Regions from separate parts of the Kitasatospora sp. NPDC004723 genome, predicted to be linked through region 1. Evidence: riboswitches for the same ligand, from Rfam matches in the RefSeq annotation. Region 1 holds a riboswitch; each other region holds the start of a gene.
What was found. A riboswitch is a leader RNA that binds a small molecule or an ion and turns the genes downstream of it on or off. The one in region 1 is predicted to bind cobalamin.

Region 1 (7,594 bases):
ACGCGGTCTTCGGCGGCGCCGAGCTGGCCGCCTGCGACCTCACCGGCACGGTCGGCGTCACCGACTACCTGACGCGGATCCGCGACTACGCCGAGGCCCACCCCGAGCAGGAGTGGATCACCGGCAGCGGCTGGTCGATGGAGAGCTTCGACGGCGGCCTGCCGTCCCGCCAACTGCTCGACAGCGTCGTCGCGGACCGCCCGGTCTACCTGACCAACCGCGACCACCACGGCGCCTGGGCCAACACCCGGGCCCTGGAGCTGGCCGGCCTGGACCGCGACACCCCCGACCCGGCCGACGGACGGATCGAGCGGGAGCCCGACGGCACCCCGAGCGGCACCCTCCAGGAAGGCGCCACCGCCCTGGTGGCCCGGCTGCTGCCGCCGGCCACCGCCGCCGACCGGCTGGACGGGCTGCTGCGCGCGCAGCGGCTGCTGCACTCGCTCGGCGTCACCGGCTGGCAGGACGCCCTGCTCGGGGAGTTCAACGGCCAGCCCGACCCGTCCGACGCCTACCTGGCCGCCGCGCGCTCGGGCGCGCTGACCGCCCGGGTGACCGGAGCGCTCTGGTGGGACCGCGACCGGGGCGCCGAGCAGATCCCCGAACTCGTCGAGCGGCGCGCCGCGTTGGCGCACGGACGGTTCCGGGCCGGCTCGGTGAAGATCATGCAGGACGGCATCGCGGAGAACTTCACCGCCGCCATGACCAGCCCCTACCTCGACGGCTGCGGCTGCGCGACCGCCAACTCCGGCCTCAGCTTCGTCGATCCGCTCGCCCTGCGCGGGTACGTCACCGACCTGGACGCACTGGACTTCCAGGTGCACTTCCACGCGCTGGGCGACCGGGCGGTGCGCGAGGCGCTGGACGCGGTCGAGGCCGCCCGCACCGCCAACGGCCGGCGCGGCACCCGGCACCACCTGGCGCACCTCCAGGTGGTCCACCCGGACGACGTGCCGCGTTTCGCCCGGCTCGGCGCCGTCGCCAACATCCAGCCGCTGTGGGCGGCGCACGAGCCGCAGATGGACGAGCTGACCATCCCCTTCCTCGGCCCGGAGCGCGCCGCGTGGCAGTACCCGTTCGGCGCGCTCCAGCGGGCGGGCGCCACCCTGGCGGCGGGCAGCGACTGGCCGGTGAGCAGCCCGGACCCGCTGGCCGGACTGCACGTGGCCGTCAACCGGAGGGAGCCGGACGCCACCGACGACCGGGTGTTCCTGCCCGAGCAGCGGCTCGACCTCGCCTCCGCGATCGCCGCCTACACGGCCGGCTCCGCGCATGTGAACGGCGTCGACGACGCGGGGGTGCTCGCCCCGGGCCGGTGGGCCGACCTGGTCGTGCTGGACCGCGACATCCTCACCGGCCCGGCCGACGGGATCGCCGGGGCCCGGGTCCTGCGGACCTACGTCGGCGGCGAGTTGGTCCACGCGGCCGACTGACCCGGCCCGGCCGCCCGGCGCCCGAGCGTCAGCCGTCCGTATCCCCCGCCCGCCCGGCCGGCGGTCGCGCTCAGCGCGCCGCCAGCCGGGCCTCGACGGCGTCCAGCAGCAGGTCCAGTGCGAACGGGTAGCCGCTGCGCCGCATGTCGGCGGCGAGCAGGTGCGCGGTGGCGGCGATGTGCGGGTTGGCCGCGGGGTCGACCCGCGCGTACGAGGCCTGCCAGACCCTCAGGTCCGCCGTCTGCGCGGCGGCGGGCAGGGCGAGCGCGGCGGCGTCCAGCGCGGCGAAGCCGAGGCTCTGGTCGACGAACGCGTGGTAGATCCGCACGGCCTCCGGGTCGGGGAATCCCGCGGTGCGCAGCACGCCGAGGATCGCCTCGACGGCGGCGATCTCGTGGGTGCGCCCGGTGGTGCGGTGGGCGGCGAGCAGGGCGGCCTGCGGGTGGGCCTGGTAGCTGGCGTGGATGCGCAGACCGATCGCCCGCAGGTCCGCCCGCCAGTCCCCGGTGGCCCGCCAGCCCTCCTGGGCGCGGCCGATCAGCTCGTCCGCGACGGCGAGCAGCAGGTCGTCCGCGCTGTGGAAGTAGCGGTAGACGGCGCTGGGATCGGCCCCCAGCGCGGTGCCGAGCCGGCGTACGGTCAGCGCCTCCGCTCCGTGCTGCCCGATCAGCCGCAGGGCCGTGCCGACGATCAGCTCGTGGGAGAGCACCACCCCCTGCTTGGTGGGCCGTCGGCGCCGCCGCTGGGGTTCGGGCACTACGCGTTCGCTCATCCCGGCAGGCTACGACAACGTGCTTGACGTAGCACAGGGGCGCGACGGTACCGCTGGACGGACGTTCGGGGATATCCGGGTGACGGGGCGGCCACCCAGCCTCTAGGCTGGCCGGGCAGCTGGTTCGTCCTGTCCGCCAGACAGGACGTCGTAAGAGGGAACCCGGTGACGCCTTTCGACTGGCCAGTCCGGGACTGCCCCGCAGCGGTGAGTGGGAACGAACGCCGTCATACGCACTGGACCCGGGACGGGTCTGGGAAGCGACGGCCAGTAGGTGTCCGCCCTCGACGAGGGCGGGCGTGCCCGCGAGTCCGAAGACCTGCCCGCTGCCCGTGCGCGACCGATCGCGCGCGGCCATCCCGGTGACCTCGTGGGCGGGTCGGCGTGCAGACCAGGCGGAGCCGTGCGCAGGCGCGGGTGCCCGTCCGGTCCGTCACCCCTTCGTGCCCCCGTGTCGTCGCCGGGTCCAGGAGACAGGCTCGCGAAGGAGAGTCCCTTGACCACGAAGTCCGCGGCCGCGGCGACCACGGCCACCGTCCACGGCTACCCCAGGCAGGGCCGTAACCGGGAACTCAAGAAGGCGATCGAGGGCTACTGGAAGGGCACGGTCACCGCCGACGCCCTCCACACCGCCGCCGCCGGACTGCGCCGGGAGAGCTGGCGCAGGCTCGCCGAGGCCGGCGTCCACGAGGTCCCCACCGGCGACTTCTCGCTCTACGACCACGTGCTCGACACCACCGTCGCCGTCGGCGCGATCCCCGCCCGCCACCGGGCCGCCGTCGAGGCCGACCCGCTCGACGGCTACTTCGCCATGGCGCGCGGCACCCAGGAGGCCGCGCCGCTGGAGATGACCAAGTGGTTCGACACCAACTACCACTACCTGGTGCCCGAACTCGGCCCCGGCACCGCCTTCACCGCGAACTCCGGCAAGCCGGTCGCCGAACTGGCCGAGGCCCTGGCGGCCGGCCACCGGGCCCGCCCGGTGCTGGTCGGCCCGGTCAGCTACCTGCTGCTGGCCAAGCCCGCCCCCGGCGTGGCCGGGGACTTCCAGCCGCTCACCCTGCTGGACCGGCTGCTCCCGGTCTACGCCGAGCTGCTGGCGGACCTGTTCGCGGCCGGCGCCGAGTGGGTCCAGCTCGACGAGCCGGCGCTCGTCCAGGACCGCACCCCGGCCGAGCTGAACGCCGCCGCCCGGGCCTACCGCGACCTCGGCGCCCTCACCGACCGGCCCAAGCTGCTGGTCGCGAGCTACTTCGACCGCCTGGGCGAGGCCCTGCCGGTGCTCGCCAAGGCCCCCGTCGAGGGCCTGGCCCTGGACTTCACCGGACCGGCCGCCGCCAACCTGCACGAGCTCGCGGCCGTCGGCGGACTGCCCGGCAAGCGCCTGGTCGCCGGTGTCGTCGACGGCCGCAACATCTGGATCAACGACCTGGAGCGGTCGCTGGCCACCCTGGCCACCCTGCTCGGCCTGGCCGGCCACGTGGACGTGGCGCCGTCCTGCTCCCTGCTGCACGTGCCGATCGACGCGACCGCCGAGCGCGACCTCGACCCGCAGATCGCCCGCTGGCTCGCCTTCGCCCGGCAGAAGGCCGAGGAGGTCGCCCTGCTCGCCCGCGGCCTGCGCGAGGGCACCGGCGCGATCACCGCCGAACTCGCGGCCAACCGCGCCGACCTGGCCTCCCGCGCCACCTCACCGATCACCCGCGACCCCGCCGTGCGCGCCCGCACCGCCGCCGTCACCGGGGCCGACGCCCGCCGCACCCAGGCCTACCCGCGGCGCGCCGAGGCCCAGCACGCCCGCCTCGGCCTGCCGCTGCTGCCGACCACCACCATCGGCTCCTTCCCGCAGACCGCCGAGCTGCGGGCCGCCCGCGCCGACCTCACCGCCGGGCGGATCGAGGCCGCCGCCTACCGCGAGCGCATCGAGGCCGAGGTCCGCGAGGTGATCGCCTACCAGGAGAAGGCGGGCCTGGACGTCCTCGTGCACGGCGAGCCCGAACGCAACGACATGGTCCAGTACTTCGCCGAACAGCTCACCGGCTACCTCGCCACCCGGCACGGCTGGGTGCAGTCCTACGGCACCCGCTACGTGCGGCCCCCGGTCCTCGCCGGCGACATCTCCCGCCCGCACCCGATGACCGTCGACTGGTACCGCTACGCCCAGGACCTCACCGACCGCCCGGTCAAGGGCATGCTCACCGGCCCGGTCACCATGCTCGCCTGGTCCTTCGTCCGCGACGACCAGCCGCTCGCCGACACCGCCCGCCAGGTGGCGCTGGCCCTGCGCGACGAGGTGACCGACCTGGAGGCCGCCGGCGCCGCCGTCGTCCAGGTCGACGAACCCGCGCTGCGCGAGACCCTGCCGCTGCGCACCGCCGACCGCCCGGCCTACCTGGAGTGGGCCACCGAGGCCTTCCGGCTCGCCACCTCGGGCGTGCGCGCCGACACCCAGATCCACACCCACATGTGCTACGCCGAGTTCGGCGCGATCATGACCGCGATCGACGACCTCGACGCCGACGTCATCTCCCTGGAGGCCACCCGCTCCCACATGGAGGTGGCCGGCGAACTGGCCGCCGCCGGCTACCCGCGCGAGGTCGGCCCCGGCGTCTGGGACATCCACTCCCCGCGCGTGCCGAGCACGGAGGAGGCCGAGCGGCTGCTGCGCGCCGGGCTGGCGGCGATCCCCGCCGAACGGCTCTGGGTCAACCCCGACTGCGGCCTGAAGACCCGCGGCTGGACCGAGGCCCGCGCCTCCCTGGAGAGCCTGGTCACCGCGGCCCGCCGCCTGCGCGAGGAACTCGCCGGCTGACGCACAGCCGGGAGGGCGGGCGCCCGGTGTGCCCGCCCTCCCGGCCGTCGTGGTCCGGGTCGCCCGTACCGGTGCCGATGACGTCGAGGTGCGCTCGGGGGTGCTGCTGCCGCCCGTCAGGCGCCCGGCGGCAGGGTGGCGTCGAGGACGGCCGTGTCGAAGGCCGTGTAGTCGGCGTAGCCGAGGAGTTCGTAGAGCCGGGAGCGGGTCTGCATCCGGGGGAGCAGGGCGGCCTGGGTGCCGTCGGCGGCGAGGGTGCGCAGTCCGTCCTCCATGGCGCCCATGGCCAGGCGCAGCAGGGTGACGGGGTAGAGCGCGATGTCGTAGCCGAGGTCCTGCAGGGTGCGGGCGTCCAGCAGCGGGCCCTTGCCGAACTCGGTCATGTTGGCGAGCAGCGGGACGTCCACGGCCTTGCGGAACGCCTCGAACTCGGCCTCACCGGCGAGGGCTTCGGGGAAGACCGCGTCGGCCCCGGCGTCCACGTAGGCCTTGGCCCGGTCGATCGCCGCGGCCAGGCCCTCGACCGCGCGGGCGTCGGTGCGGGCCATCAGCAGGAAGCCGGGGTCGCGCCGGGCGTCGACGGCGGCCCGCAGCCGGCGGGCCATCTCCTCGCGCGGTACGACCGTCTTGCCGTCGAGGTGGCCGCAGCGCTTGGGGGCGACCTGGTCCTCCAGGTGCAGCCCGGCCAGGCCCGCGTCCTCCATCAGCTGGACGGTGCGGGCGGCGTTCAGCGGTCCGCCGAAGCCGGTGTCGGCGTCGACGAGCACGGGCAGGTCGGTGACCCGGGTGGTCTGCTGGGCGCGGGCGGCGACCTCGGTGGCGGTGGTCAGGCCGATGTCGGGCAGGCCGAGGTCGGCGGCGAGCACGGCGCCGGAGAGGTAGGCGGCCTCGAAGCCGAGGTCCTGGACCAGCCGGGCGGTGAGCGGGTTGAGCGCGCCCGGCACGGTCAGCAGCCGTCCGGTGGAGAGCCGTTCACGCAGGGCGCGGCGGCGCTGGGCGGGCGTGGTGCGGGTGTGCAGCATCAGAACAGGCCCTTCGGCAGGGTCTCGTCGTACTCGCGCACGGCCGGGGTGTCGACGGCGGGGAACAGCTCGTCGAGGTCGGTGGCACGCAGTTCGGCGAGGTTGTCGGCGGCGTCCAGGAAGCGGCCCTGGGCAGCGGGGGTGACGAGGCCCTCGGTGAGGGTGCGGAACTTGCGCCCGTAGGCGGGCCGGTCGAAGGGGCGGGCGCCGGCCGGGTGGGCGTCGGCGACCGCGAGCTCCTCCTCGATCACGGTGCCGTCCTCCAGGGTGACGACCGCCCGGCCGCCGAAGGCCCGCCGCTCCGGGTCGGGGTCGTGGTAGCGGCGGGTCCACTCCGGGTCCTCGACGGTGCTGATCCTCCGCCAGAGCGCCACGGTCTCGGGGCGGGTGGCCCGTTCCGGGGCGTAGGAGCGCTCGTGGTGCCAGGTGCCGTCCTCCAGGGCGACGGCGAGGACGTACGGGGCGGAGTGGTCGAGGGTCTCCCGGCCGGCCTTCGGGTCGTACTTCTGCGGGTCGCCCGAGCCGGAGCCGATGACGTGGTGGGTGTGGTGGCTGGTGTGCAGCACGATCGAGCGCACGGCGGTCGGCGGCCCGATCCGCTCGCGCAGCCGCCGGGCCAGGTCGATGACCGCCTGGGCCTGGTACTCGGCGGCGTGCTCCTTGGTGTAGGTGTCCAGGATCGCCCGGCGAGGCTCGCCGTCCTCCGGCAGCGGGACCCGGTAGTCCGACCGCGGGCCGTCCAGCATCCAGGCCAGGAAGCCGTCCTCGCCCTCGTAGATCGGGGAGGGGGACTTCTCGCCGCGCATCGCCCGGTCCACCGCCTCGATCGCCGCCTTGCCGGCGAAGGCCGGGGCGAACGCCTTCCAGCTGGAGATCCCGCCCTTGCGGGACTGCCGGGTGGCGGTGGTGGTGTGCACCGTCTGCTGGACGGCCTGGTACACCGTCTCCGTCGGCAGCCGCAGCAGCGCGCCGATGCCGCAGGCGGTGGCCGCGCCCAGATGGGCGACGTGGTCGATCCGGTGGGTGTGCAGGGACATACTCTTCACCAGGGCGACGTGCACCTCGTAGGCGGCGACGACGGCGCGCAGCAGGTCGGCGCCGGTGCGGCCGGTGTGCTGGGCGGCGGCCAGCAGCGGCGGGATGTTGTCGCCGGGGTGGGCGTAGTCGGCGGCGAGGTAGGTGTCGTGGAAGTCCAGCTCGCGCACCGCCGTGCCGTTGGCCCAGGCCGCCCACTCGGGGGAGACCCGGGTGAGGCTGCCGAACACCCGGGCGCCGGGCGCGGCGTGGTGGGCCTGCGCGTGCGCCTGGGCGCGGGCGACCGCGACCGGCCGGTGCAGCAGCGCGGCGACGGCCACCGCGGCGTTGTCGATCACCCGGTTGACGGCCATCCCGGCGCTGTCGGGCTCCAGTTCCTCGGTGGCGGTGGCCACGGCGGCGAGCCGCCAGGCGAGCTGCTCCTCGCGCGGCAGGCGGTCGGCACTGGGGTGGACGCGGACGCGGTACTCGATCACGGGGCTCCTCGTGGGGGGCTTCGGCGGAACGGTCGCAACCGCCG
Region 2 (7,594 bases), on a different contig from region 1:
CAGTAGAACTCGTCGAGCACCGAGGCGCCCTCGACCTCCAGCGAGGGCACCGAGCGGAAGAGGTCCCACAGACACTCCATGTGGTCCTCCAGCTCGCGGCCGCCGCGCACCACGAAGCCCTTCTCCGGCTCCTTGATGCCGTCCAGCGCACCGCCGGGCAACCGCAGCCGCTCCAGGATGGTGATCCGCTCGCCGGGCACCTGCGCATCGCGTACCAGGAACGCCGCCCCCGCGAGCGACGCCAGGCCCGAACCGACGAACCAGGCGCTCGCCCGGTCGGCCCGCTCGGGCTTGCGCGGCTTGGCGAACGCCTCGTAGTTCCCGCTGCTCCAGTACACGTGCACTCCTTCGATCGGTGGATCAGCCGTCGGCGCGCCGGCAGACCTCGCCCACGCTGGCCAACGGCGCTTCCGGCGGCAACGCGGCTGGTCCGAACGGGTGACACCCCGTCGGCCCGGCACGCCCTGCGCCGTGATCACCACACTGCCCCGCCCGGCACGGCCGCGGATCGGTCCACCGGGACCTGATCCCGGTCCGGAGGTCCCGGACCGCTCGTGCCATTGGTCCCGTTTCGCGCCCTTCGCACCGCTTCCGACCCCGCTGGGCGCGCCCTCGAACCGTCCCCGGCCCCCGAACAGCCCACCCCGGGGTGTCCCGGCGGCCCGGGCGGCCGATCCTCGTGCCATGGCCTCGATCGTCGTCCTCTACGAGCTGGAACCCGCCCGGGTCCTCGGCCCCGACGGGGTCGAGCCCGCCGTCGCGGCCGTGCACGCCGCCGGCTCCGACCCGGACGTGCCCGAGGACCCGCTGCCCCGCACCCTGTGCGGCCGGGACACCGGGGACATGGAGCACGCCCACTTCCGGCCCGGCCTGGGCGAACCCTGGTACCCGCCGACCCTCGCCGAGCAGCGCTGCCGCGAGTGCGAGCGGGCCCTGCGCACCCGGTAACGGACGGCGGCCCCCCGGCGGGCGGGGGGACGCCCACCGAATTCCGCCGGGGGGTTGCCCCCAGGAAGGCCGGAGGCCGTCCCCAGTGCGCCGCCGTCGCCGCCGAAGCCAGGATCGACTCACCGAAACGCCGAGGTCGACGGCGTTCAGGCCGAGTCGAGGAGTGGACCGGAACGATGACGGACAGCAAGCGGATCGGGCGGCGCGGACTGCTGGCGACGGCGGCGGTGGCGGCGGTGGCGGCAGTGGCCGTGCCGGCCCCGGTGGCGGCGGTCGCCGCCCCGGTGGGACCGGCGGCCACGGCGGAGGTGAACGCCGAGCACGCCCGCCGGGCCGAGGTCGTGCGCGCTCTGGAGAGCGTCGCCCAGCCGCTGCGCACCACGGAAGCCGGCGGCCGCACCGCCGACCTGAACGCGCTGGGCGCGATGATCGGCGACGCCAAGGTGGTCGGCCTCGGCGAGGCCACCCACGGCTCGCACGAGTTCTTCGCGATGAAGCAGCGGGTCTTCCGCTACCTGGTCGAGGAGAAGGGCTTCACCAGCTTCGCCCTGGAGACCAGCTGGACCAGCGGTCTGCAGATCGACGAGTACGTCCAGGGCGGCCCGGGAGACGCCTGGCAGCTCGTCAAGGAGGTCCTGGGCGGCAGCCCGTGGGAGCGCGAGGAGTTCGCCGACCTGATCGCCTGGATGCGGGCCCACAACCGGAGCCACCCGAAGGACCCGGTCCACTTCGTGGGTGACGACCTCGGCCTCCCGAGGCTCGGCGACCCGGCCTTCGACCGGGTCACCTCCTACGTGCGGCAGGCCAGGCCCGCCGCTCTGCCGCAGCTCGACGGGCTCTACGCCGGCCTGCGGCCCCTGGACGACCTCTTCGCCTACATCGGAAGGCCGGTCGCCGAGCGCCGGGAGAACGCCGCCACGGCCCAGCAGGCGCTCGACCTGGTCACCGCGAGCGGCACCCCCGGCGACGACGCGTACGAGTGGGCCGTGCAGCACGCCCGCAACATCGCCCAGACCTTCGCCTTCGCCACCTTCGACCTTGGCGACCCGGCCTCCGTCGCGGCCTCGGAGCAGCTGCGCGACCGGGCGATGGCCGAGAACACCGCCTGGTGGCAGCGCCGCACCGGCGGCAAGGTGCTGATGTCGGCGCACAACGGCCACGCCGGCTACCTGTCCACCGACACCTTCCTGTACCCCGAGCCGCAGGGCTCCCAGCTGCGCGACACCTACGGCCGCGACTACGTGGCCATCGGCTTCACCTTCGACAGCGGCTCCTTCCTCACCACCGACGCGGTCCTGACCGGCGGCTGGAAGTCCGTCACCGTCCCGGCGGCCACCCCGGACATGAACGAGTACACCCTCGACCGGGTCCGCTACCGGGACTACTACGTCGACCTGCGCACCGCTCCCCGGGCGGCCCGGGACTGGCTGGACGTCAGCCGGCCCACCTACGACGCCGGCACGATCTTCGTCGAGGACCCGCTGCCGCGGCTCGCGATCGGCCGGGCCTACGACGTGCTCATCCATCTGAACCAGGTCACCGAGGCGCGCAGGTTCTGATCGGGTCCGCTCCGACCGGGGCCGTGCCGGGCCCCGGTCGGGATGCGGCGCGCGCCGGCGCGGTCCGGAGGGGCGTCAGCCGGTCTTCTCCACCCGGGCGCTCCAGCGCTGCTCGACGTTGCCGAGCCGCCAGTAGCCGAGGGCGCAGGCCCAGACGACGACGAACAGGCCGACGATGACGTAGCCGACGTTGTCGAGACTGATGTCGGCGATCCAGGTGGTGACGGGGTCGGTGAGGTCGAGCTTCTCGTGCAGCACGCCGACGAGCTCGATGGTGCCGATCAGGAAGGCGACGGCGATCGACAGGCCGGTGATCGTGAGGTTGTAGTAGACCTTGCGGACCGGGTTGGAGAACGCCCAGTGGTAGGCGAAGTTCATGAAGGTGCCGTCGAGGGTGTCGAACAGGCTCATGCCGCAGGCGAAGAGCAGCGGCAGGCAGAGGATCGCGTACCAGGGCAGCCCCGAGGCGGCGCCGGAGCCGGCCATCACCATCAGGGTGACCTCGGTGGCGGTGTCGAAGCCGAGGCCGAAGAGCACACCGAGCGGGTACATCTGGCCGGGGCGGGTGATGGACTTGGTGAGGCGGCCGAGGAAGCGGTTCATGAAGCCGCGCTCGTCGAGGTGCTTCTCCAGCTGGCGCTCGTCGAACTGCCCGGCCCGCATGGCCTTGTAGACCTTGTGGATCCCGCCCAGGGCGAACAGGTTGAGGGCGGCGATCAGGTACAGGAAGGTGCCGGAGACACCGGTGCCGATGACGCCCAGGACGCCGCGGACGGTGGACTGGTCGTCGACCAGGGTGCCGGCGAACTGGGCACCGCCGGCGACCAGGGCGGCCATCGCCAGGACGATGCTGGAGTGCCCGAGCGCGAACCAGAAGCCGACCGAGATCGGGCGCTGGCCGTCGGCCATCAGCTTGCGGGTGGTGTTGTCGATGGCGGCGATGTGGTCGGCGTCGAAGGCGTGCCGCATGCCGAGGGTGTAGGCGGTGATGCCCAGGCCGACGCCGAACACCTGGGTGCCGACCTCGTACTTCTCCGGGGCGACCAGCAGGAACAGCGTGCCGAAGGCGACGACGTGCATGGCGGCGATGACGGCCAGCAGGCCGCCGGTGCGGACGGTGTCCCCGCGCTGCCAGCGCGGGGCCCTGGGCAGGGTCGATGACGACGTGTCGTCGGTGAGGGTCATGACGGGCGGCCTCTCCAGCTCCTCGATGGGGGCACCCCCGGGCGGGGCCGGGGGGTACTGCGCGCGCCGTGGCCGGTCTCCTGGCTTCGGGTGTACCGCCGCACCCGCGTCCGGGCAGGGCGGAGCGCACCCCTGACTCGTCTTCCCGTGTGCCGTACGGCACCGGTGACTGCCCGCGTCGGTCGCGGGCACGTCGGGGGTACTTCCCTTCACAGTGGCGAGGGCCGCGCCGGATTGGGCCCTGACGGGCCGCCACCGGTCTTCCCGAGCACCACGGCGGGGAACACCGTAGGGGCTGGGCCCTCCTGCCGACAAGGCTGTGCAGTTGCGTGCCCGTCGCAACAGGGCGGGTCCGCACGGTCGAGGGGGTGGTTCTGACCTGGAGCGATCCTTCCTCCGGCCGGTCCCCGTCGATGACCGATGAGCCGTCGCCCGGCCGGGCGACGGCTCATCCCGGTCGGCGGCGCGGGGCGCGCCGCCGGGTGGGGGCTGCTCAGCGCAGGCCGGCGAAGAGGTCGTTCTCGGGGAGCTCCGCGCCGGTGGTGTCGTGGACCCGGACGAAGGTCTCCACGCCCATCAGCTGGGTGAACTTCTCCTTGCCCATCTTCAGGAAGAAGATGTTCTCGCCCTGGCTGGCGTGCGCGGCCAGCGCGTCGAACTTCTGGCCGCCGAACGCGGTGGTGTCCACCCAGGTGGTGATCTCCTCGTCGGGGAGGCCGATCTCGGGCATCTCCGACTCCCCGGAGCCCGACTCCTCGGAACCCGGCTCCTCGGAACCCGGCTCCTCCCAGTCCGCGCCGAGCTCGCGCATGACCTCCCCGAACCGCGCCATCATCGAGCGGGGGGCCGTCGTCCAGTACACCTTCGGCGTCGTGCCGGCCAGCTCCAGCGCCCGCGACGTGATGCGGTTGGCCTGGATGTGGTCGGGGTGGCCGTAGAAGCCGTTCTCGTCGTAGGTCAGGACGACGTCGGGCCGGTAGCGCCGCATCAGTTCGGCGAGGCGGGCGGCCGCCTCGTCCACCGGCGTGGTCCAGAACGAGCCGGGCGCGTCGTTGGCGGTCCAGCCCATCATCCCGGAGTCCGCGTAGTCGAGCATTTCGAGGTGGTCGACCTTGAGGACCTCGCAGCTGGCCTCCAGCTCCTGACGGCGCATCGCGGCGACGGCCGCCGGGTCGTGTCCGGCCTCGCCGGGCTTGACTCCTCCCGGGCCGTCTCCGCAGGCGCCGTCGGTACAGGTGACGAGCACCGTCCGGATGCCCTCGGCCGCGTAGCGGGCGAGCACACCGCCCGTGCCGGTGGCCTCGTCGTCGGGGTGGGCGTGCACGGCCATCAGGGTCAGGGGCCGGTCGGTCATGGGGGCTCATCCTTAGGTCTGCCGAGTGTTCGGCCTCGGTCTGCGGCACGGGGCCGACAGAGCGCGGTCCGCCGTGTTTCTGATCGACTGTTGGGAACGAGGGAGCCGCGGTCCCCTATTCCGGGGAGCCGGGCCCGCTCGGATCGGCCGCCGCGTTCCGGGCGATGGCCTCGGCCAACTGGTCGAACGTGCGGTTCAGTACCGACCGGCGTGCCTCCTTGAACCCCGGGGAGGGCTCCAGGCCGTCGATGCTCCGCTCCCAGACGGCCATGAACGTCGTCTTCCACTGCATGATCACGCGGGCCTCCGGCAGGTCGCCGGCGCCGTGGCCGGCCCGGGCGAGGGAGAGCAGCAGCTCCAGGTTGCACGGCACGGCGACGCCCCAGTACTCGTCGGGTTCGAGCTCGACGGGGTCGCCCGCCATCGCCTGGGCGACCTCGTCGACGAGCCGGTCGATGACGAGCGACAGGTGGTCCAGGGCCGTGTCGCTCTCGAAGTTCCCGCTGCCCCACGTGCCCACAAGGTCTCCTTCGAAGGGTCCCGCTGTCCGTCCCGGTGTCTGTCCCGCTCATCGAAGCAGACCGCACTGACATCGCCGGGGCGGCGGCCGTCCCGCCGAACCCGTCGACCGGTGGGCACCCCGGTCACCCGGCCCGGCCGTCGGCCTCCCCGTGGTCCGGCTCCGGGCCCTCCGGCTCCCCGCCGCTCCGCTCCGGGCCCTCCGGCTCCCCGTGGTCCGGCGCCGGGCCCTCCGGCTCCCCGCCGCTCCGCTCCGGGCCCTCCGGCTCCGTAGCGCCCGTGTCGTGGAACGAGACGTCCACCCGCTGTTCGGGCCGGCGCTCCTCCTGCCGGGCGACGAAGGCGAGCACGTCCAGGTCGGCGGCGGTCAGCGGCGGCTGGAGCAGACTGCGCGGCCAGAGCCGGCGGGCGAGCACCACGTCGGTCTCCGCCGCGTACACGGTGACCTGGGCGGTCAGGTAGAGCCAGAAGAGCAGGCCGATCACGGTGGCGAAGAAACCGTAGACCTGCCCGGCGTGCCGCAGCTCGTGCGCGACCAGCAGCGAGCCGAACGCCTGCAGCGCGGTGAACAGCGGCCCGGCCGGCAGACAGCCCGGCCACAGCGACCGGGTCGGCACGTCGCGCGGGGTGAGCACCCGGAAGCAGGCCAGGCACAGCGCCGTGTTCAGCAGCGCCGAGACGACGAGCGCCCCGATCCGCGCGGGCAGCCCGCCCAGCGCGGTGCCGACCAGCGTGGCGCCGGCCGTGGTCAGCACCAGCCCGGTGCCCAGGACGGCGAACAGCAGCAGTCCGCGCGCCAGCCGGGGGAAGTAGCCGGGCCGCCGCACACCGGGCACGTTCCAGATCTCGGCCATCGCGTGCTGGAGCACCTGGGTGACGCCGAGCGCGCCGTAGAGCAGGCCGAGCACGCCGATGACCAGCGCCAGTCCGCTGCCCTGGAGCGAGTGGGTGCTCTGGCGCAGCTGGTCGCCGATGATCGGGAAGTCGGCGAGCGCGGAGTTGACGACCGCCTGCTGCGCCCCGGGGTGACCGTGCAGGACGAAGCCGAGCACGGTGCTGAGCAGGAGCAGCAGCGGGATCAGGGCGACGAAGCCGTAGTAGGTGAGCAGCGCGCAGAGCAGACCGCCGCGGTCGTCCCCGTACTTCTTGATCACCCCGAAGACGAAGGCGGGCGGGCGGTGGCGCTGCTGGAAGCGGTCCACCGCGCGCAGGGCGCGTTCGATCGGATTCACGCCCGCGCGTCTGCCCCAGCCGCGCGACGGGACACCTGGACGCGCGCCCTCCCAACCGCCGAGACCGCCTCGCCGCCTCATTGCTCCGGGCAGACGGTGGAGCCCACCAGGTGCTCGGTCAGGCCCTCCCGCCCGCCCTCGGCGTACCACGGCGCCGGCGGTCGGCGCCGCTGTCGACCGCCTGTCCCACGCCCTCCGTCACCCAAGGGTCTGCACCTGCTCGCCCTCGCCCTCGGTGTCGATATGGGGCAGGATCCGGTCGAGGAAGCGCGGCGTCCACCAGGCGGCGGCGCCCAGCAGGGTCATCACGGCGGGCACCAGCAGCAGGCGCACGATCGTGGCGTCGACCAGCACGCTGACGGCCAGACCGAGGCCCATCATCTTGATCACGATGTTGTCGCTGACGATGAACGCGGCGAACACGCTGACCATGATCAGCGCGGCGCAGGTGATCACCCGGGCGGTGATCTCCAGGGCGTGCGCGACGGCGTCGTGCGGGCGGCCGGTGCGCACCCACGCCTCGTGCACGCGGGAGAGCAGGAAGATCTCGTAGTCCATGCTCAGTCCGAAGACGATGGCGAACATCATCATCGGCACGTAGCTCTCGATCGGCACCTTCCCGGCCACCCCGAGCGCCGGCCCGCCCCAGCCCCACTGGAAGACCGCCACCACCACCCCGTACGAGGCCGCGATCGACAGCAGGTTGAGCACGGCGGCCTTGACGGCGACCAGCAGGCCGCGGAAGACGGCCAGGATGATCAGGAAGGCGAGCCCGACGACCACCGCGATGATCAGCA
Region 3 (7,594 bases), on a different contig from region 1:
CAAGGCGACCGCCTGGCTTTCGCAGTCGGCCGTCCTCGCCGGCTACCTCGGCGACGGCACCACCGAGGCCTACGCGGGCGCCACCGCCAAGCTGCTGCTCGCCGCGGAGGTGCGCGGCGCGGACCCGACCGCGTTCGGCGGCGTCGACCTGCCCGCCCGGCTGCGCTCGCTCCAGGCCCCGAGCGGCCGCTTCTCCGACCGCTCCCAGTGGGGCGACTACAGCAATGCCTTCGGCCAGTCGCTCGCCCTGATCGCCTTGCACCGCACCCCCGGTGGCGCCCCGGCCGCCGCCGTCGACTTCCTGGCCGGCAGCCAGTGCGCGGACGGTGGCTTCCCGGTCTCCTTCGGCCAGGCCGCCTGCACGAGCGACACGGACGCCACCGCCCTCGCCGTCCAGGCGCTCGCCGCCACCGGCCGCGCGGCCAAGGCGGCCGCCGGGCTCGGCTGGCTGACCGCCCACCAGAACGCCGACGGCGGCTTCTCAGCCGCCGGGTCCACCACGTCCAACGCCAACTCCACCGGTCTCGCGACCCAGGCGCTGCTCTCCAACGCCCGCTTCGGCGCCGGTCTCAAGGGCTGGAGCCGCCTGGTCACGTTCCAGCAGCGCTGCGACGCCGACCCGGCCGTGCGCGGCGCGGTCGCCTACGACGCCTCCGGCTTCAACTCTGGCAACGCCGCCCGGGCGACCGGCCAGGCCGTCCTCGGCCTGGCCGGCACCCCGCTGGCCACCCTCTCCGCCGCCGGGGCGCGCCCGGACGCGCCCACCCTGGCCTGCGCCGCGCCCGCCACCCCCTGACCACCCGCGACCGCACGAGGAGAGACCTGATGACCGAGCACCTGACCCGCCGCACCCTCGGCTCGCTCGCCGCCGTCGCAGCGCTGACCGTGAGCCTCCTCGGCGCCGGCGCCGTGCACGCTCCCGAGGCCCGGGCTGCCGCCTGCACCGGCACCACCGGCGTCACCGTCGTGGTCGACTTCACCGCCGTCGGCGGCGGCATCCAGACCGGCTGCGCGCCCGGCGACCCGGCCAGCGGCCTCGCCGCGCTCACCGGCGCCGGCTTCTCGTACACCTTCCACCCGCGCTACCCCGGCTTCGTCTGCACCATCAACGCCCTGCCGACGACCTGCACCAACCCCACCGGCAGCGCGTACTGGTCGTACTGGCACGCCCAGCACGGCGGACCCTGGTCGTACAGCAGCCTCGGCGCCGGCAGCTACAACCCGGCCCCCGGCGATGTCGAGGGCTGGGCCTTCGGCGCGGGTGCACAGCCGGGTATCACGGCGCCCTGACACCCGTTCGCACAGCCGGTGCCCCGGTCCTCCGCGACGGAGACCGGGGCACCGGCGGTTCCAGGGGTGGTCAGGCCGTCCGGCGCGGCCGGTCCCGGATCAGCTGCCGAAGCGCAGCGAGACGGTGTCGCCCACGTGGACGGTGGTGGCCCGGGTGGCGGCGGTGGCGGTGGCGCCGTCCAGGCTGACCTTCCAGGTGGAGGAGCCGCTGTTGGCGGTGCCGTTGAGCGCGGTGATCGTCCCGCCGCCGGTGGCGGGGGTGACGGCGGTGACGCAACCGCCCGGGGTGGCGGTGGCGGCCGCGTCGAGGACGTCGCCGAGCGTCGCGGTGGTGCCGGTCGGGTTGACGGTGACGGCGCAGACCTTGAGCGCGCCGGTGCCGTCGTCGACGACCAGGGCGAGCCTGGCGGCGGTGCCGGAGGTGAACGCGGTGGTGGCCGACCAGGTCGGCTCGCCGGCGGTGGCCGGTGCGGGCGGGGCGGCGGTGAAGCCGGCGCCGGCGACGGCGCGCAGGCCGTCGACGGAGGCGTAGGGGGAGGGGGTGGTGTCGGTGGGCTGGTACTTGAAGCCGCCGCCGGGCTTGAACTGCTGGGAGATCAGGAAGTCGATCGGGGTCTTGCCGGTGCCGCTGGTGAAGTCGGCGCCCTGGGGGTTGATGCCGCAGGCGTTCAGGCCGGAGACGGCCCAGCCGTTGGAGTCGGTGTTGACGCCCCACATGGCGTTGAACGCCCCGGAAGCCAGCAGCTTGCCCTTGAGGAAGTTCTTGGCGGCGACGACCGCCGGGTCGGTGTTGGGGACGCCGCCGACGCACAGGGAAGCCATCGCGGCCCCGGTCATGTCGATGTCGCTGCCCGTACCGAGCTCGGTGGGGTCACCGGCGGCCTTGGTGTAGTTCCAGCCACCGTCCGTGTGCTGGTTGGCCCGCACGGCCGTGACGGAGGCGTCCAACAGGGCCTGCGGGACGCGCTGGGAACCGCTCTGGGTCCTGGCGCCGCCGAGGGCGAGGAGACCGAAGACGGTGCCGTTGAAGTTGGCGGACGGGCCCCAGTAACCGGGTTCGGCGGTCTGCCAGTACGAGACCGCGTCGGCGATCAGGTTGCGGCCCGGGCCGACGCGGGCCGGGTCGATGCCGGCGGCGTAGGCGTTCAGGATGCCCCGCTGGTAGTCGGTGGCGACCGGCGAGGTGCCCGGCCAGCCGGCGGCCGCGAGCTGGTTGCGGTAGACGAGGCGGGCGTTCTTGGTGACGTCGCCGCCGGGAGTCACGTCGGCCGCCGCCGTGCCGGCCGCGGCCAGCGCGCTGAAGGCCCACTCGTTGGAGAGCCCGCCACCGGTGACGTAGCTGCCGTCGGCGGCCTGGAGAGACCTCAGGTAGGTGACGCCGGTGCTCTTCGAGGTGGCTATCTGGGCGGGGGTGGCGGTCGCGTGGGCCGGAACGGCCGACAACAGCAGCGCCCCGGCCGCCAGTGACACGGTCACGGCGGAGGTGAGGCGGGAGGAGGTGGTGCGGGGCGTCGTGAGGAAGGTCACGGAACGGCTCCTTGGGGTGGCGGGCGCCGACCCGGCCCCGACCCCGGCGCTCCCGGGGAGCGCGACGGCCGGAGCGGCCGCCGCCCGGATCGCGTGGGCAGGCTTTCGCCGTGGTGCTCGGCCGGGCGGGCATTCGGGCTCGGGGTGCCGTAGGACACCACCCCACACCGCTGCGCGTCAGCCCCGGATTCGCACCGGGTTCCCCCGCTCGGCCACCGCGGACGCTACCGCACCGTCGGACGGTCGACGAGGTGGGGAAGGCGACATGACGCACCGTTGACTCCCGATCCGCAGACGTGGTCTGATGAACCGGTTTTTCATCCTCGGTATCAGGGGAAGCCGGTCCGATTCCGGCGCTGACCCGCAACCGTAGATCCGCCCCAGCGGCGGATGAGCCGGAATGCCTGCACCGAGGCCTTGTCACAGAAGTGCTTGCGTCGTCGTGGACTGCGACGCGGTCGGGGCGGTTCCTCATGGGGGGAGCCGTCGGCTGCGCCGTGCGGACCCGATGACCGAATCGGGGAGTCGCCAGTGAGGGCCAGGAACAGCCGTACGAGCCGCGGATTCAGAGGGCTCACGTCCCTTCTCGCCACCGGCGCCGTCGCGGTTGCCGCGGGCGGCACTCTCCTGCTGGCCCACCCCGGCCGGGCCGCCGCCGACCCGATCGAGGAATGCACGGCCACCACCGGCGCGATCGTCGCCGTCGACTTCGGTCACTGGGGCGGCGGAGTCGTGCGGGGCTGCGACGCCCGTCCCACGACCGGGATGAACCTGCTGCACAACGCGGGCTTCAGCACCGCCGGTACCGAGCACGACGGACCGGCCTTCATCTGCCGGCTCGGCAACGGAGGCTTCAACGGCGGTACCCAGTACCCGACACCCGCCGAGGAGCCCTGCACCAACACCCCGCAGGCGACGGCCTATTGGTCGTACTGGATCGCCGAGCCCGGTCAGGACACCTGGTCCTACAGCCGGTTCGGCGCTGCCACCCAGAAGCCCAAGCCCGGCGAGGTCGAGGCCTGGGTGTACGGCGGCACCGACATCGGCGGTACCAGCGGGAAGCCCGCCTTCACCCCGGACTCCGTACGTGCGAAGAACGGCGGACCGTCGCCCACGGCGACCCCGACCGCTTCCCCGAGCCCGACCGTGCCGTCGTCCCCCGCCGGCGATCCGAAGGCTGCGGCGTCGTGGCTGGCCGGGCAGCTGGTCGACGGCGAGTACATGGGCAACTGGGCCTTCGAGGGCCCCGACTTCCCCCGGACCTCCCTCACCGCGATCGCCCTGGCGGCTGCCGGCACCCAGGACCCGGCTCTGCGCAAGATCGTCGCCTACCTCGCGGCGCACGCCGACGCCTTCCTGTACCCGGACGGACCCGCCGGGAAGCCCGACGCCAAGGCCGCCGCCCTGCTGGCGCTGGTCGCCGAGAGCACCGAGGGCGATCCTCGGGACTTCGGCGGCCGCGACCTGATCGCCGCCCTCACCGACCACGTGTGCACCGGGCAGGGCGAGAACGGGAAGTGCACGGCCGCCGGGGACTTCCACGGCGCCGCGTCCTCCTGGGCGCAGGCATGGGCCGTGATCGCCCTGCGAGGTGCCGGCGTCACGCCGCCTCCCCGGTCACTAGCCCGCTTCGCCGTCCTCCAGTGCGCCGACGGCGGGACCGCCGGTTCGATGATCGTGGCCGGGGGCTCCTGCGAGTCGGACCCGGTGGCCACCGGCCTCACCGTCCTCGCGCTCCGTGGCACGGTCGGGGGCGAAGCCGTCGCGCAGAAGGCATCGGACTGGCTCGCGGCGAGCCAGCAGGCCGACGGCTCCTACCTCCCCTACGTCGGGGCCGCCGGGGACACCGTGAGCACCGCTGCTGCGGCCCAGGTCCTGCGGGCCACCGGCCAAGGGGCCAAGGAGACGGCCGCCAAGGCATGGGTGAGCGTCCGGCAGAACGAGGACGGCGGCTTCGGCCCCGACGAGTCGACCACCGAGTCCGACCCGGCCTCCACCGAACAGGCCATTCTGGCCCTGACCGGCACCGACCCGACCACGGTCCGCCACAACCCGAACGGCGCCACCACCGCGCCGACCACGCCCACCGGCCGGACTCCCGACCTGACCAAGGGCAGCACGTACCTCACCGCCCCGGCGAACCTGATCGGCGGCCACTACTACGAGGGCTTCCCGGACTTCGCGGACTTCGGCCTCACCATCGACGGAGCCTTCGCGCTCGCCGCCACCGGTACGGACGACCCGGCCCTGCACCGGATCGTGGACTTCCTCGACCAGCAGGGCAAGGACGGCGGCGAGCGCACCGTCAACGACTGGACCGCGATCGGCACCGAGTTCGCCGGAGGCGGCTCCATCGCCAAGGAGGCGCTGCTCGCCGAGGCCGTCGGCCGCGACCCGCGCGCCTTCGGCGGACACGACCTGATCGCCGCGCTCGCCGCGGCCGTCTGCGCCAAGGCCGACGCGGCCACCGGCTGCGCCGGCCCCGGCAACTACACCTATGCCACCTCGGTGTTCTCCCAGGCGCTCGGCATCATGGCGCAACTGCGCGCCGGCGACTCCGCCAACGCCGACTCCGCGGTCGCCTACCTGAAGAGCCTCCAGCACGCCGACGGCTCCTGGCCGAGCCTGATCCCCGCCACCGGCGACTCCGACGTGGACAGCACCGCGATGGCGGCCATGGCGCTCGCGCTCGTCCCCGGCACCGAGGCCGCTCAGGCGGTCGACAAGGGCATCTCCTGGCTGGCGGGGCGGCAACTGCCGGACGGGGGCTTCCCCGGCGCGGCCGGCAACTCCACCAACTCGGCCGCGCTCGCCGTCCAGGGCATGAGTCTGCGCCAGTCCGCGTACGCCCCCCGGATCGCGAAGGCGCTCGACTTCCTCGCCGGGCAGCAGAACGGCGACGGCGGCTTCAACGTCGCCTCCGAGGGCCAGCGGGGCTCGGACGTGCGGGCCTCCGCCCAGGCGGTGGGAGGCGCCACCGGGATCTCCTTCGGCACCCTGCGCCGGGACCTCGGCGGTTCCCCTACCCCCACCCCGACCTCCACCACCACCGCGACGCCGACCGGTTCTCCGACCCCCACGGCGACCTCGACCCCGACCGCGAGCGGCAGCCCTTCGGCTTCCCCGACGGTCACCGCCTCCCCGGCACCGACCGGAACATCCGCAGCCGCCACCACCCCCGGGGATGTGCCCACCAGTGCTCCGGTCCCGGGTGACGGAGGTGGCGGAGGTGACGCAGGACGCGGCGGCGCGCCGATCGATGCCACGCGGGCCGGGACGGACACCGGAAGCCTGGCACGCACCGGAGCCGAGACGCTGGGTCTGGCGACCGCCGCGGCCCTGCTGGCCGCCGTCGGAGCGGGCGCGGTCCTGATCGCCCGCCGCCGCGCGGGATCGACCCCGGGGCGTCACCGGTGACCCGGCGGCTCGGCCGGCTGTTCGGAGCCGCCGGCGTGACGCTCGCCCTCGCGTCCGGCGGGCTCGGCACGGCCGTGACCCCGGCGACTGCGGCGCCACTGCCCATCGAGCAGTGCACCACCAGCTCCGGCGTGGTGCTCGCCGTGGACTTCGGCAAGTGGGGCGGGCCGCTGCTGCGCTCCTGCGGCACGACCCCCACCACCGGCTACACCTTGCTCAACCAGGGCGGCTGGAAGACCACCGGCACCGGGCACGACGGTCCGGCGTTCATCTGCCGGATCGGCTACAGCGGGTTCCAGGGTGGCAAGCAGTTCCCCGCCCCGGACCAGGAGAAGTGCGTCCTGACGCCCCCGGCCACGGCCTACTGGTCGTACTGGCACGCGGACCCGGGCCAGAACGAGTGGTCGTACAGCCAACTGGGCGCGATGAGCTACCAGCCGAAACCGGGCAGTGTCGACCTGTGGATCTTCGGCGGCACGAACATCGAGGGCACGGAGGGGCGGCCCACCTTCTCGCCGGACACCGTGCGTGCCCACAACACGGTGCCCGGCGGTGGAACGGCCACCACCCCCGCCCAGCCCTCGCCATCGACCGACCCCGGAAGCGGCAGCACCGGCGGTTCCACCAGCGGTGCGGCGGCCGGCGGTGGTACCTCGTCCGGCGGGAGCGGCTCGTCCGGCGGTGGCAACCCGTCCGGCGGTGGCAACCCGTCCGGTGGCACCGGATCCACCGGAGGCACCGGTTCCACCGGCGGCTCGACGTCCTCCGGCGGTGGCACCGGACCGGGCGGATCCTCCGGCGGCGGCAGTGCAAGCGGTGGAGGCACGGCGCCGAAGCGGCCGACCGCGGCCCCGAGCGCCACCTCCGGCGCCGCTCCTCCCCGGCCGACGACCCCGCCGGCCGAGGTGCCGACCGCAGTGGTGCCGCTACCGGAGACCATGGAGCCCCCGGCCCCGAGCGGCGAGAGCACCGAGCCGCCCGCTCCGGCGCCGTCGGAGACGCCTGCGGCCGTCGAGACCGCTCCCGCGCCGGAGTCCCCGACCGAGACACCGGCCCCGTCGGCGTCCGTGAACGCCGCAGGTCCGCTGGTGGTGGACGCGGCCCCGGCGGCCGAGGCTCCGCACGATGCCGGGTCGATGGTCCCCGCCGTCGTCGGCGGTGCCCTCCTGGTGCTCCTGGGGCTGGTCACCTTCGGCGTCGCGCGCCGACGCCGCCGGGCCGAGTGACCGGGTGACCATGCCCGGCACACCCGACACCGGCCTCCCCCGACCCGCCTCCGGGCGCACCGGGGGAGGCCGGCGCAGCCCGCGCGACCTCCACCCCCTGGCCTGGTGGACCTGGGCCCTGGCCCTGGCGACCG

Region 2: another riboswitch for cobalamin. It lies ahead of ABZW10_RS24135 (HoxN/HupN/NixA family nickel/cobalt transporter); the one in region 1 lies ahead of metE (5-methyltetrahydropteroyltriglutamate--homocysteine S-methyltransferase).
Region 3: another riboswitch for cobalamin. It lies ahead of ABZW10_RS04065 (prenyltransferase/squalene oxidase repeat-containing protein); the one in region 1 lies ahead of metE (5-methyltetrahydropteroyltriglutamate--homocysteine S-methyltransferase).

What each region holds. Positions count from the first base shown of each region.
Region 1 is NZ_JBEXJT010000019.1:51,725-59,318, reverse strand. Features, by position in the region: gene ABZW10_RS19960 (amidohydrolase) at 1-1,433, shown strand, start outside; gene ABZW10_RS19955 (TetR/AcrR family transcriptional regulator) at 1,504-2,205, opposite strand; cobalamin riboswitch at 2,309-2,547, shown strand; gene metE (5-methyltetrahydropteroyltriglutamate--homocysteine S-methyltransferase) at 2,702-5,017, shown strand; gene prpB (methylisocitrate lyase) at 5,134-6,039, opposite strand; gene ABZW10_RS19940 (MmgE/PrpD family protein) at 6,039-7,550, opposite strand.
Region 2 is NZ_JBEXJT010000027.1:61,062-68,655, reverse strand. Features, by position in the region: gene ABZW10_RS24150 (oleate hydratase) at 1-338, opposite strand, end outside; gene ABZW10_RS24145 (hypothetical protein) at 685-948, shown strand; gene ABZW10_RS24140 (erythromycin esterase family protein) at 1,125-2,507, shown strand; gene ABZW10_RS24135 (HoxN/HupN/NixA family nickel/cobalt transporter) at 2,583-3,692, opposite strand; cobalamin riboswitch at 3,745-3,983, opposite strand; gene ABZW10_RS24130 (PIG-L family deacetylase) at 4,186-5,046, opposite strand; gene ABZW10_RS24125 (DUF4259 domain-containing protein) at 5,162-5,566, opposite strand; gene ABZW10_RS24120 (YhjD/YihY/BrkB family envelope integrity protein) at 5,691-6,797, opposite strand; gene ABZW10_RS24115 (MMPL family transporter) at 6,996-7,594, opposite strand, start outside.
Region 3 is NZ_JBEXJT010000002.1:223,400-230,993, forward strand. Features, by position in the region: gene ABZW10_RS04050 (prenyltransferase/squalene oxidase repeat-containing protein) at 1-796, shown strand, start outside; gene ABZW10_RS04055 (flagellar hook-length control protein FliK) at 826-1,290, shown strand; gene ABZW10_RS04060 (hypothetical protein) at 1,390-2,817, opposite strand; cobalamin riboswitch at 2,945-3,022, opposite strand; cobalamin riboswitch at 3,105-3,244, shown strand; gene ABZW10_RS04065 (prenyltransferase/squalene oxidase repeat-containing protein) at 3,349-6,234, shown strand; partial or broken gene ABZW10_RS04070 (hypothetical protein) at 6,309-6,788, shown strand; gene ABZW10_RS04075 (CbiQ family ECF transporter T component) at 7,471-7,594, shown strand, end outside.